Linked DNA regions of Paraflavitalea devenefica. Each later gene encodes a partner of the first gene's protein in a complex. Links are inferred from orthologs where the notes say so. Each region holds a gene or a part of one and is shown on either strand. Other genes may lie near its edges.

The links.
Region 2: the proteins of mfd (region 1) and uvrA are in contact, whole or in part, in a crystal structure (PDB 4DFC), measured with the Escherichia coli proteins. The link is inferred for Paraflavitalea devenefica from one-to-one orthologs.

What each region holds. Positions count from the first base shown.
Region 1 is NZ_JAARML010000001.1:578,266-583,880, reverse strand. The notes cover bases 526-4,618. They hold mfd (transcription-repair coupling factor), read right to left. Parts: upstream 4,233-4,618; coding sequence 726-4,232; downstream 526-725. Other genes in these bases: HB364_RS02230 (tetratricopeptide repeat protein), read left to right, coding at 526-719. Outside these bases: more of HB364_RS02230, read left to right, coding at 1-525; HB364_RS02220 (ferredoxin--NADP reductase), read left to right, coding at 4,642-5,400; HB364_RS02215 (hypothetical protein), read right to left, coding at 5,486-5,615. UniProt on the Escherichia coli protein: Couples transcription and DNA repair by recognizing RNA polymerase (RNAP) stalled at DNA lesions. Mediates ATP-dependent release of RNAP and its truncated transcript from the DNA, and recruitment of nucleotide excision repair machinery to the damaged site.
Region 2 is NZ_JAARML010000009.1:53,006-58,010, reverse strand. Bases 1,017-4,499 are described here. They hold uvrA (excinuclease ABC subunit UvrA), read left to right. Parts: upstream 1,017-1,398; coding sequence 1,399-4,299; downstream 4,300-4,499. Other genes in these bases: HB364_RS31350 (5' nucleotidase, NT5C type), read left to right, coding at 4,315-4,499; HB364_RS31360 (OmpA family protein), read right to left, coding at 1,017-1,233. Also shown: HB364_RS31365 (porin family protein), read right to left, coding at 1-499; more of HB364_RS31360, read right to left, coding at 562-1,016; more of HB364_RS31350, read left to right, coding at 4,500-4,854. UniProt on the Escherichia coli protein: The UvrABC repair system catalyzes the recognition and processing of DNA lesions. UvrA is an ATPase and a DNA-binding protein. A damage recognition complex composed of 2 UvrA and 2 UvrB subunits scans DNA for abnormalities.

The DNA of each region.
Region 1 (5,615 bases):
TGCTGTCTGTAGGATTGAGCAAGTTGGATTATAAATCATTATCTGATTATGCAGCCTTTGAATTAAGGATCGGCGACAGGAAGAAGGCGGTTGAAATACTGGAGCAATTATATGAACAACATCCCAACGAATACAATATTGTAGCCAACCTGGGCACTGCGTATGAGGTAACAGGCAATAATGAAAAGGCGCTGGCATTACTGAAGAAGGCTGTGCAGATCAATCCACAATCGCATTATGGATCAGAGTGGATACATGTACGTATCCTGGAGCAGAAGATAGCCCGTAAGGATTATGACAAGATCATTAACCTGGGCATACAGGATTTCTCCCAATGGATCATTGATAAGCAATACCGGTTTCCCAGGGATGCTGATTCACTCAAAATGCAGATCGCTTACCAGTTGCATGAACGCATTGCTTTTATTCCTCCGCCCGATGATATCGTGGGCCAACTGGTGCTGGACTTTGCCGATATTGTTGCCAAGACTGCTGAGTCAAGGGACAAGGCTATTCCTTTTTATGAGTATGCTGAGCATTATGGTTCATCCCTGCAAAAAACAGTAGCAGCGCGTAAGCAGGTATTGAAAGAAGAAAAGAAAGAGGTAAAAGATACTTTCCGCTGGGCCAGTGTGGTATGGGCCATTCCCTTGCTTGCCTTTGGCCTCATTCTCGCTGCGTGGCTGCGCAGTATACGGAAGCACAAGTCAGAAGCCTGAGGTCTGCTATTTACTTCCTACTTCCGATTTCGGATCTTCGACTGCTGACTTCACAAAGTTGCGCATCCTGCTCAGGAATTGGGTGAGCTGCTGCATGTCTTTGATATTGTCTGCTATCAGCAGGAACAGTTTACCGGTTTGTTTCAGCTTCGCGTTGTTGGTGTACTTCTGTATATAGGTGAGTATTTCCCGGAAGGTATCAGATTCAAAATAGGGAGAGTCAGCCTTATTGATGAAGAAACATTTTAACGTTTCATCACGGAGTAACATCTTTTCAAAGCCGAGCTCTACTGCCAGTTTACGGCTGCGCACGGTATCGAACAAGTCTTCCACCTGTTTGGGTATGGGGCCAAAGCGGTCCTGCAATTCCTGGGCAAACTCCTGCAGGGCTGCTTCATCCTCGCAATTATCCAGGCGGGTATATAAGGATAAGCGCTCAGTGATACTTTCTACATACGTATCCGGTATCAGTATTTCCAGGTCGGTATCAATGGTACAATCCTGTACGTAGTCTTCCTGTTTGGATATTTCTTCCTTAAAGAGCGCCCTGAATTCAGTCCGTTTTAATTCCTTAATGGCTTCATCCAATATTTTCTGGTACATCTCAAAGCCGATCTCTGCCATGAAACCACTTTGTTCGCCACCCAGCATATTGCCGGCTCCGCGTATATCCAGGTCGCGCATGGCAATCTGGAAACCACTGCCCAGCTCACTGTGCTGCTCCAGGGTTTGTAAACGTTTCCTGGAATCATCGGGCAGGGTGCTTACAGGCGGCGCCATGAGGTAACAGAAGGCTTTCTTATTACTTCTTCCCACCCGTCCACGCAATTGGTGCAGGTCACTCAGGCCAAACTGGTGGGCATTGTTGATGATAATGGTATTTACGTTGGCTATATCCACCCCGCTTTCTACGATGTTGGTACATACCAGTACATCGTATTTCTTGTCAATAAAGTCCATGATACGCTCTTCCAGGTGATGGCCTTCCATCTGTCCGTGTGCAGTGCCGATGCTCAGGTCGGGGCAGAGGCCCTGTATCAGGCCCGCCATTTCGGTGAGGCCCATTACCCGGTTATGGATAAAGAATACCTGTCCGCCGCGTTCTGTTTCAAAATAAATGGCATCCCGGATCACATCCTCATTAAATACGATTACTTCCGTTTGGATGGGTTGCCGGTTGGGCGGCGGCGTATTGATAATGCTCAGGTCCCTGGCTCCCATGAGGCTGAACTGTAAGGTTCTTGGAATGGGCGTAGCGGTGAGTGTAAGACAGTCTACATTTGTGCGGAGGGTCTTGATCTTCTCCTTATGTGCCACACCAAATTTTTGTTCTTCATCAATGACCAGCAGGCCAAGGTCTTTGAACTTTACTTCCTTGCCCAGCAAGCCATGGGTACCGATGATGATATCAACCTTCCCTTCTTCCAGCCGTTTTAAGGTTTCCTTTTTCTCTTTGGAAGATTTAAAACGATTGATGTAATCAACCGTTACCGGGAAGTCTTTTAAGCGTTCTTTGAAAGTTTTGTAATGCTGGAAAGCAAGGATGGTGGTAGGCACCAATACGGCAGCCTGCTTGCCATCGCAACAGGTTTTGAAGGAGGCTCGCACGGCCACCTCTGTTTTACCAAATCCTACATCACCACACACCAGCCTGTCCATGGGAGAGGGCTGTTCCATGTCTTTCTTTACATCGGCCGTAGCTTTGCTCTGGTCGGGCGTATCCTCATAAATGAAGGAAGCTTCCAGCTCTGTTTGCATGTAGTTATCCGGCGTATGCTGAAAGCCCTGCTGTGCTTTACGCTGGGCATAGAGCTTAATGAGGTCAAAGGCAATTTCCTTGACCTTGACCTTTGTTTTTTCCTTGAGCTTGTTCCAGGCATCGCTGCCCAGTTTATTTACTTTGGGAATGGTGCCTTCTTTGCCGGTGTACTTGGATATTTTATGCAGTGAGTTGATGTTCACATACAGAATATCACTGTCTTTATATAGAATGCGTACTGCTTCCTGCAGCTTACCATTGACATCTATTTTCTGTAATCCGCTGTAAGTGCCTACGCCATGATCAATGTGCGTAACATAATCACCCGGTTGCAACTCGCGCAGGGTGCGGAGGGTAAGTGCTTTATTCTTATTATAAGCCTGCTTTACCTTGTACTTATGGTAACGCTGGAAGATCTGGTGGTCGGTATAGCAAACGACTTTAAGGTCTTCATCAATAAATCCCTGGTGAATGGAAGTAGGAACGGGCGTGAAAGGGATCTCTGCTTTCAGGTCCTCAAAAATGCTGTTGAGCCTTTCCAGTTGCCGTGGGTTCTCGGCAAAGAGATAAAGGCCAAATCCTTTACCGGCCCATTGCTTCAGGTCCCTGATCAGCATATCAAACTGGCGGTTGAAGGCCGGCTGATCTTTGGTGTTGAAAAGAATAGTGGAGGCCTCTTCTCCGGTACCGAAGGTTGAGTCGTGGCCAAACTCTATGAGGTGACGTCCCTGTAATTGTTTTTCCAGTGTGGTGGCTGGTACAAAGTCATCGGTTTTGATATTGGCTTTTATCAGCTTGCTCTCGTCCTCGTCAATTTCCTGTACTTTGCTTTTTATATCCCTGCCTTTCCCGGATGTAGCTATTGCATTGGCTGCTGCTGCCTTCGCTTCTTTTTGCAGGTTCAGGAACAGTTCCAGGTCTTCTTCCTGTGTAAGCAGTTTCTCTTTGGTAAGTGCCCAGTCCTGCATCCATACAACGGTATTCTCCGGCAGAAAATCGAACAGGGATGTCTTTTCATCACTGTCAAACTGGGTTTCCACATTGGGAATGATGGTTACCTGCAGCAGTTTCCGTTCACTTAACTGGGATTCGGGATCAAAAATGCGGATAGAGTCTACATCATTGCCAAATAGTTCAACCCGGTAAGGTTTTTCGTTGCCAAAGGAGTAGATATCAAGAATGCCACCGCGCAGGGCAAACTGCCCGGGTTCATATACAAAGTCGGTACGCTGGAAGCCATAGTTCACCAGTTGCTCCATCAGGCCATCTACGTTGATCGTGTCGCCTGCTTTGAGGTAGATGATATTGCCGGAGAGGGAATCGGGTAATACTACTTTTTCAAACAATGCTTCGGGATAGGTGACCAGCAACCCGGTACGGTTGCCTTTACCGGCAGCCTGTGCGGCAAAGCGCGTAAGCGCTTCGGTGCGCAGCATGACGTGGGAAGCATTGAGTAAACGGAAGTTCTTCCTGTTCTTGAAGGAGGAGGGGAAGAAATAGACATTTAAAGCACTGGTAAGGTTCTCTAATGAATTGTGCAGGTAGGCCGCTGCTTCTGCATCCTCACAAATGACCACATGGTTCAGTTGACTGCAGGAAGGATGCTGAAAAATGGTGCTGATGACAAAGGCAGAGGCGCTGCCACGGAGATGGCTGCAGTAGATATGTTGTGGCTGGGCAAAAGAAAGCCTGTCCGCCAGTTGAAAAAGGCGGGGGTTATTTTTATAACTATCCAGCAACGACTGCAAATTCATAACAACGGGCGCAAAGATACGAAAAAGCAGGGAGTACATGAAGGCGAAGGGGAAGTGCGGGTGGATAATAAATGTTAAAATTGCATATGTGTGCCGGTTGCCTGGTAGCCCCGCTGTTTACAGTTGATCGGCTAAATCATTATAGCAATTGATCATCATCAAGTATAGTGTAGACTACTATAATCCTGTTTAAAATTGAAAAATAGTAATGCACCGGACGTGGAAATAAAAGTTGTTTTTTAGTATTGGAGGAAAGAAAAATGGTCTACATTAGCACCCGACCCGATTGCTTGCCATTAAGGCACTAATATAAGAGCAGCTAACAAGCTGCTCTTTTTCTTTGCAGCCGACTCCTGCACTCCCTGCTAATCCGTGTGGTTTTTTGTATATTTAAGGAAACTCATCCAGCATGTTACAACCCTGGCGAACCGGCAAGGTTATACGCATTACCGATGAAACGGCTACTACCAAACGTTTCTGGATACAGGTGCCGGAGCTGGAGTTCTTTGATTTTACACCTGGCCAGTTTGTAACATTAGACCTGCCTATACATGAGAAGCCCAATAAGCGCTGGCGTAGTTATTCCATTGCATCCTGGCCTGATGGCACCAATATATTTGAATTGGTGATCGTATTGCTGGAAGGCGGGGCAGGCACACATTATCTTTTCAATGAGGTGAAAGAAGGTTCTGAGCTAACGTTGCGCGGCCCGCAAGGGGTATTTGTGCTGCCGGAGCCCGTAGACCGTGACCTTTATTTTATTTGCACGGGAACAGGGGTAGCGCCGTTCCGCTCTATGAGCTATCATATCCTGAACCACCAGATACCACACCAAACTATTTACCTGGTCTTTGGCTGCCGCAAATTTGGCGATGCGTTGTATGCTGCCGAATTAAGAGACCTGGAAACGAAGGTGTCCAGCTTCCGCTATATCCCTACTTTTTCCAGGGAAGCGCCTGGTGAGCATTGTACAGGCTATGTTCATGCCGTATATGAAAAAATATGTAATGAAAACAGGTTTCCTGCGCCTGATAATCCGGAGCTGCTGGTGCCTAAGCCTGCTTACTTTTTTTTATGTGGCTGGAAAGATATGATTGACGAAGCCAAGCAGCGTATCCAGGGATTGGGATATGACAAGAAATCCATCCACCAGGAGTTATATGGTTAATATACCAGCATCCTGCTACTGCATACAGCCCTTACAGGAGAATGTCTTTCGCCATTAATGAAGTGTGATAAAAAGGAAACAGGTATTAATTCTTGGATCCGCTGCTGGTTTGTTGCGCCATTTTGCGTTTGGCGAGATCCTGCATTTTGGGATTGTTGCTGTCGTCTTTGGCAGTAATAGGAATAACGGGAATATGAAATTCTTTTAACCTTTGT
Region 2 (5,005 bases), on another replicon or contig:
CGAAACGCCTAACAGTATAAAAATACATTCCTACTTGGTTTGCTGGTAATTCGCTCTCAAATTCAAGGTCAACATCTCCATCATCTGATTTAACCTTGCCGCCTATTGCATATCCGGCATAGGGACCAAATCCCAATAACAACTTACCGGTTCCCAGTACAGGTTTATACAGGAAATTTACGGGCAATTCGAGATAGGAGATATTTGTTTTTGTATCATCGTCATCATCCCAATTGGCTCCTTTGGTAGAGAACAATAAACCTGGCTGAATATAAAATTCATCCGCGATAGGGATTTCCGCGTTTACACCAATATGAAAGCCTGTCTTTAATTTAAAATCCAGATCATTCCCTAAAAACTCGCCATTCAGGTTTTGAAAGTTAATACCCGCACGCACGCCAAAGGTAGTACCACCAACAGTGGTTTTTGTACTTTGTGCCTGTAAAATAAAGGTTCCTAATAAACATGCAGCGGTAAAGGCAAATACTTTCGTTTTCATTTGCTATTGATTTTGATTTATGGTGAACTTTTCTTTGAAGTGGTTTAGGTGTGTCGGGGTGGTTAATTTTGTGCTTCTTTCTGTGCGTCCTGTTTCATCTTTTCGTTCGCTGTGATCAAAAAGTTCACACGACGGTTTTGTGCACGGCCATCATCGGTGTCATTGGTGGCTACAGGTGCTGATTCGCCATATCCTTTGGTGGTGATACGGGAAGAGCTGACGCCGCGGTTACGCAAATAGGTGGCTACTGCGCTGGCCCTTCTTTGAGAAAGCCCCTGGTTATAGGAGTCAGAACCCTTGCTGTCTGTGTGGCCCTGTACTTCAATATTGGTATCAGGATACTCTTTTAATACAGATACCAGTTTGTCCAGGTTACCTTCAGCAGAAGACGACAGGTCGGACCGGTCATAGCCAAATAAAATCTTTTCGCTGAATTCTACTACAATACCTTCCCCTACACGTTCTACTTTGGCACCGGGAACTCTATTCTCAATTTCCTTGGCCTGTTTGTCCATTTTCTTCCCTATAAGTGCGCCGCCAACGCCACCAACGGTAGCGCCTATAATGGCTCCCAGGGCTGTATTACCGGCTGCCTTACCGATTACGCCGCCAACTACTGCTCCGCCGGCAGTACCAATAACAGCGCCTTTCTGGGTTTTGTTCATGCTTTTGCAACCGCCTAACAAGATAGAGGCTGCCACGATTGCTGTGAGGGTGTTTTGAAGTGGTTTCATAAATAGTTTTTTGTTGAATAAATCCAAGTCACCCCTTTCAAACTTTATACCACATTGCCAAAATCTGACATATCTGCCTGAAAATGAGAAAGAAAATCCTCATTCCGGTGCCCAACCTTTCAGTCTGGCATTTGTTCTTATCTTTGACCCTTCCCAAAAAATCATATGGCGAAAGTTAAAAAGGCAGTGCCGGCAGAGAACGGACAAACCGGCAGTAACGCATCGCACGATGCGATAGAAGTGTTTGGAGCGCGGGTACATAATCTCAAGAACATTGATATTAGTATTCCAAAAAATAAACTGGTGGTCATTACGGGTATTAGTGGCAGTGGTAAATCATCACTGGCCTTTGATACCATCTATGCCGAAGGTCAGCGCAGGTATATGGAAAGCTTCGGCGCTTATGCCCGGCAGTTTATTGGCGATATGGAACGGCCTGAAGTGGATAAGATCACCGGCCTGTCGCCCGTTATCTCTATCGAGCAGAAGACCACCAATAAAAACCCCCGTTCCACGGTAGGCACCATTACAGAGGTGTACGACTTTATGCGGTTATTGTATGCCCGCATTGGCGAGGCATATAGTTATAATACCGGTAAAAAGATGGTGAAGTTCAGCGAAGAGGAGATCGTGGACAATGTATACAAGAAGTTTAAAGGTAAAAAGATCACCGTACTGGCGCCGTTGATACGCGGACGTAAAGGGCATTACCGGGAGCTGTTTGAAGACATACGCAAGAAAGGTTACCTCAAGGCACGTATCGACGGCGAGATTAAAGACCTGGCGCCCAAGATGCAGGTAGACAGGTATAAGATCCATGATATTGAAGTGGTGATTGACCGCCTGCCGGTTACCGATGATATGCGGGTACGTTTAAGTCAAAGCGTGCAAAAGGCATTGCAGGTAGGTAAGGACCTCATGTTTTTGTCGGTGGAAGGGGTAAGCGGAAAAGAGGCAGCTCTGGTACAGTATTCCAAACTGCTGATGTGCGAAGACAGCGGCATCAGCTACGAAGAGCCCTCACCCAATACTTTTTCTTTTAACAGTCCTTATGGCGCCTGCCCCGTGTGCAAAGGTTTGGGCAATGTGTACCAGATCAGCATGGAAGCTATTATGCCTGATAAGAACCTCACTATTAATGAAGGGGCTATTGCTCCCTTGGGTGCTGAACGGGATGCCCATGTGTTTAAACAGGTGCAGCAACTGGCTAAAAAGAATAAGTTCAGCCTGGATATGCCAGTGAAGGACCTGCCCAAAAAGGCGTTGAACCTGGTATTGTATGGCGCTGAAACTGCGCCGGAGGAAGAAGAGCAGTTTGATTTTGATGAAACTACTACAGGAGGTCCTTTATACCAGACGGAATATGAGGGCGTGATCCCACAATTGAAACGCTGGTTTGCCGGTGGTAATACAGATGCCCTGCGCGACTGGGTAGAACAGTTCATGGAACTGCGGGTATGTAATTCCTGTAATGGCGCCCGCTTAAAGAAGGAAAGCCTTTGGTTTAAGGTAGATGAAAAGAATATTGCAGAACTGAGTGAGCTGAACCTCGATAAGCTGATGGCCTGGTTTACTGGTATTGAGAACCGGCTGAGCAATAAACAAAATGCCATTGCCAAAGATGTGTTGAAAGAGATCAGGGAGCGTCTGCAGTTTTTACTGGATGTTGGGCTGAATTACCTCACTATGAACCGTACTTCCCGCACCCTGAGTGGGGGAGAGTCGCAGCGTATCAGGCTGGCTACACAGATCGGTTCGCAATTGCAGGGTATTACCTATATATTGGACGAACCGAGTATCGGATTGCACCAACGCGATAATATGCGGCTGATAGAAGCGCTGAAAAACCTGCGCAATATTGGCAATAGCGTACTCGTGGTAGAGCATGATAAAGACATTATGCTGGCAGCCGATCACCTCGTGGACATAGGCCCCAAAGCTGGCTATCATGGCGGCAGGATAGTAGCCCAGGGCGATCCGGCAGCATTGTTGAAACTGGATACTCTTACTTCCTCTTATATCAATGGTCACCGGGCTATTGCTGTTCCCAAAGAACGGCGTAAGGGCAATGGTAAATTCCTGGAGATAAAAGGCGCCAAAGGTAATAACCTGAAGAATGTAGATACTAAGTTCCCGCTGGGTAAGTTCATCGTGGTAACTGGTGTCAGTGGCAGTGGAAAGTCAACCCTTATCAATGAAACCCTTTATCCTATCCTGAGCAAGCATGCCTATAACTCCAAAATGAACCCGCTGGAGTATAAGAGCATCAAGGGATTGGAGCATGTAGATAAAGTGATAGAGATAGACCAGAGCCCTATTGGCCGTACGCCGCGCAGTAACCCCGCTACCTATTGCGGCTTCTTTACTGATATACGCACCCTGTTTGCTTCTGTACCCGAAGCAAAGATCAGGGGATACAATGCAGGCCGTTTTTCTTTCAATGTGAAAAGTGGCCGTTGTGATGTTTGTGAAGGCGGTGGTATGCGCGTGATAGAAATGAACTTCCTGCCCGATGTATATGTGCATTGTGAAAAATGCCAGGGCAGGCGGTACAACCGGGAAACTCTGGAGATACGTTATAAAGGAAAGTCTATCAGTGATGTACTGGATATGACGGTAGAGGATGCTGTGGAGTTTTTTCAGAATGTTCCTTACATCTACCGTAAGATTAAAGTGCTGGAAGAAGTAGGACTGGGATACATTACGCTGGGCCAGTCGGCTGTAACACTCAGTGGCGGTGAAGCGCAGCGTGTGAAACTGGCTACCGAGTTGGGTAAGAAGGATACCGGTAAAACCTTTTATATTCTTGATGAGCCTACTACCGGTTTACACTTTGAAGATATCCAGCACCTGCTGGATGTATTGTACAAGCTGGTAGACAGGGGTAATACGGTATTGGTGATTGAGCACAATATGGATGTTATCAAGGTGGCCGATCATGTGATAGACCTGGGGCCTGAAGGAGGCGATGGCGGCGGCAGGATACTGTTTGAAGGAACGCCGGAAGACCTGTTGAAGGTGAAAGAAAGTCACACCGCAAAATTTCTAAAAGAAGAACTTAAATAATTTGAAGATTTGATGATGGAGCAGACTACCAAAAAGAGAGTAATTATTGACATGGATGAAGTGATTGCTGATCCGATGGGGGATATGATCACGTGGTATGAGCAGCAATACGGAAGAAAAGTGGATTATAGCAAGATGATAGGTTCATGGGTGAAAGGCTTCCCGGAGGAACACCATACCCTGATACGGGACCGTCTCAGATCGCCCGGCTTCTTCCGGCACCTGCCGGTGATGAAGGACAGTGTGGAAGTATTGCGTGAAATGAATGAGCGGTATGAGATCTTCATTGTGTCGGCTGCTATGGAATTCCCCAATTCCCTGAAAGATAAATACGAGTGGCTGCAGGACCATTTCCCTTTCTTTAGCTGGCGGCAGATCACCCTCTGCGGCGATAAGCGGCTTGTTTACGGCGATTATATGATAGATGACCATGCGTTCAACCTGGTGCATTTTCCAGGCAAAAAATACCTCTATTCCACGCCTCATAACCTCCGCGAAACGGAGTATGAAAGGTTAGGTAGTTGGGAAGAAGCAGGAAAGATTTTTCTTGGATAAAAACAGATAGCCGGCCATTATTCATAGCCGGCTACCGGAGGATACTGGGATAAACCAGAGTTCGTTTAAGCTGCTCCCAATAAGCGGGCGCAGGGAGTGATCAATAAAATCTTTTTTATCAGGGTACTTAGAACGATAGGGAACGGATCAG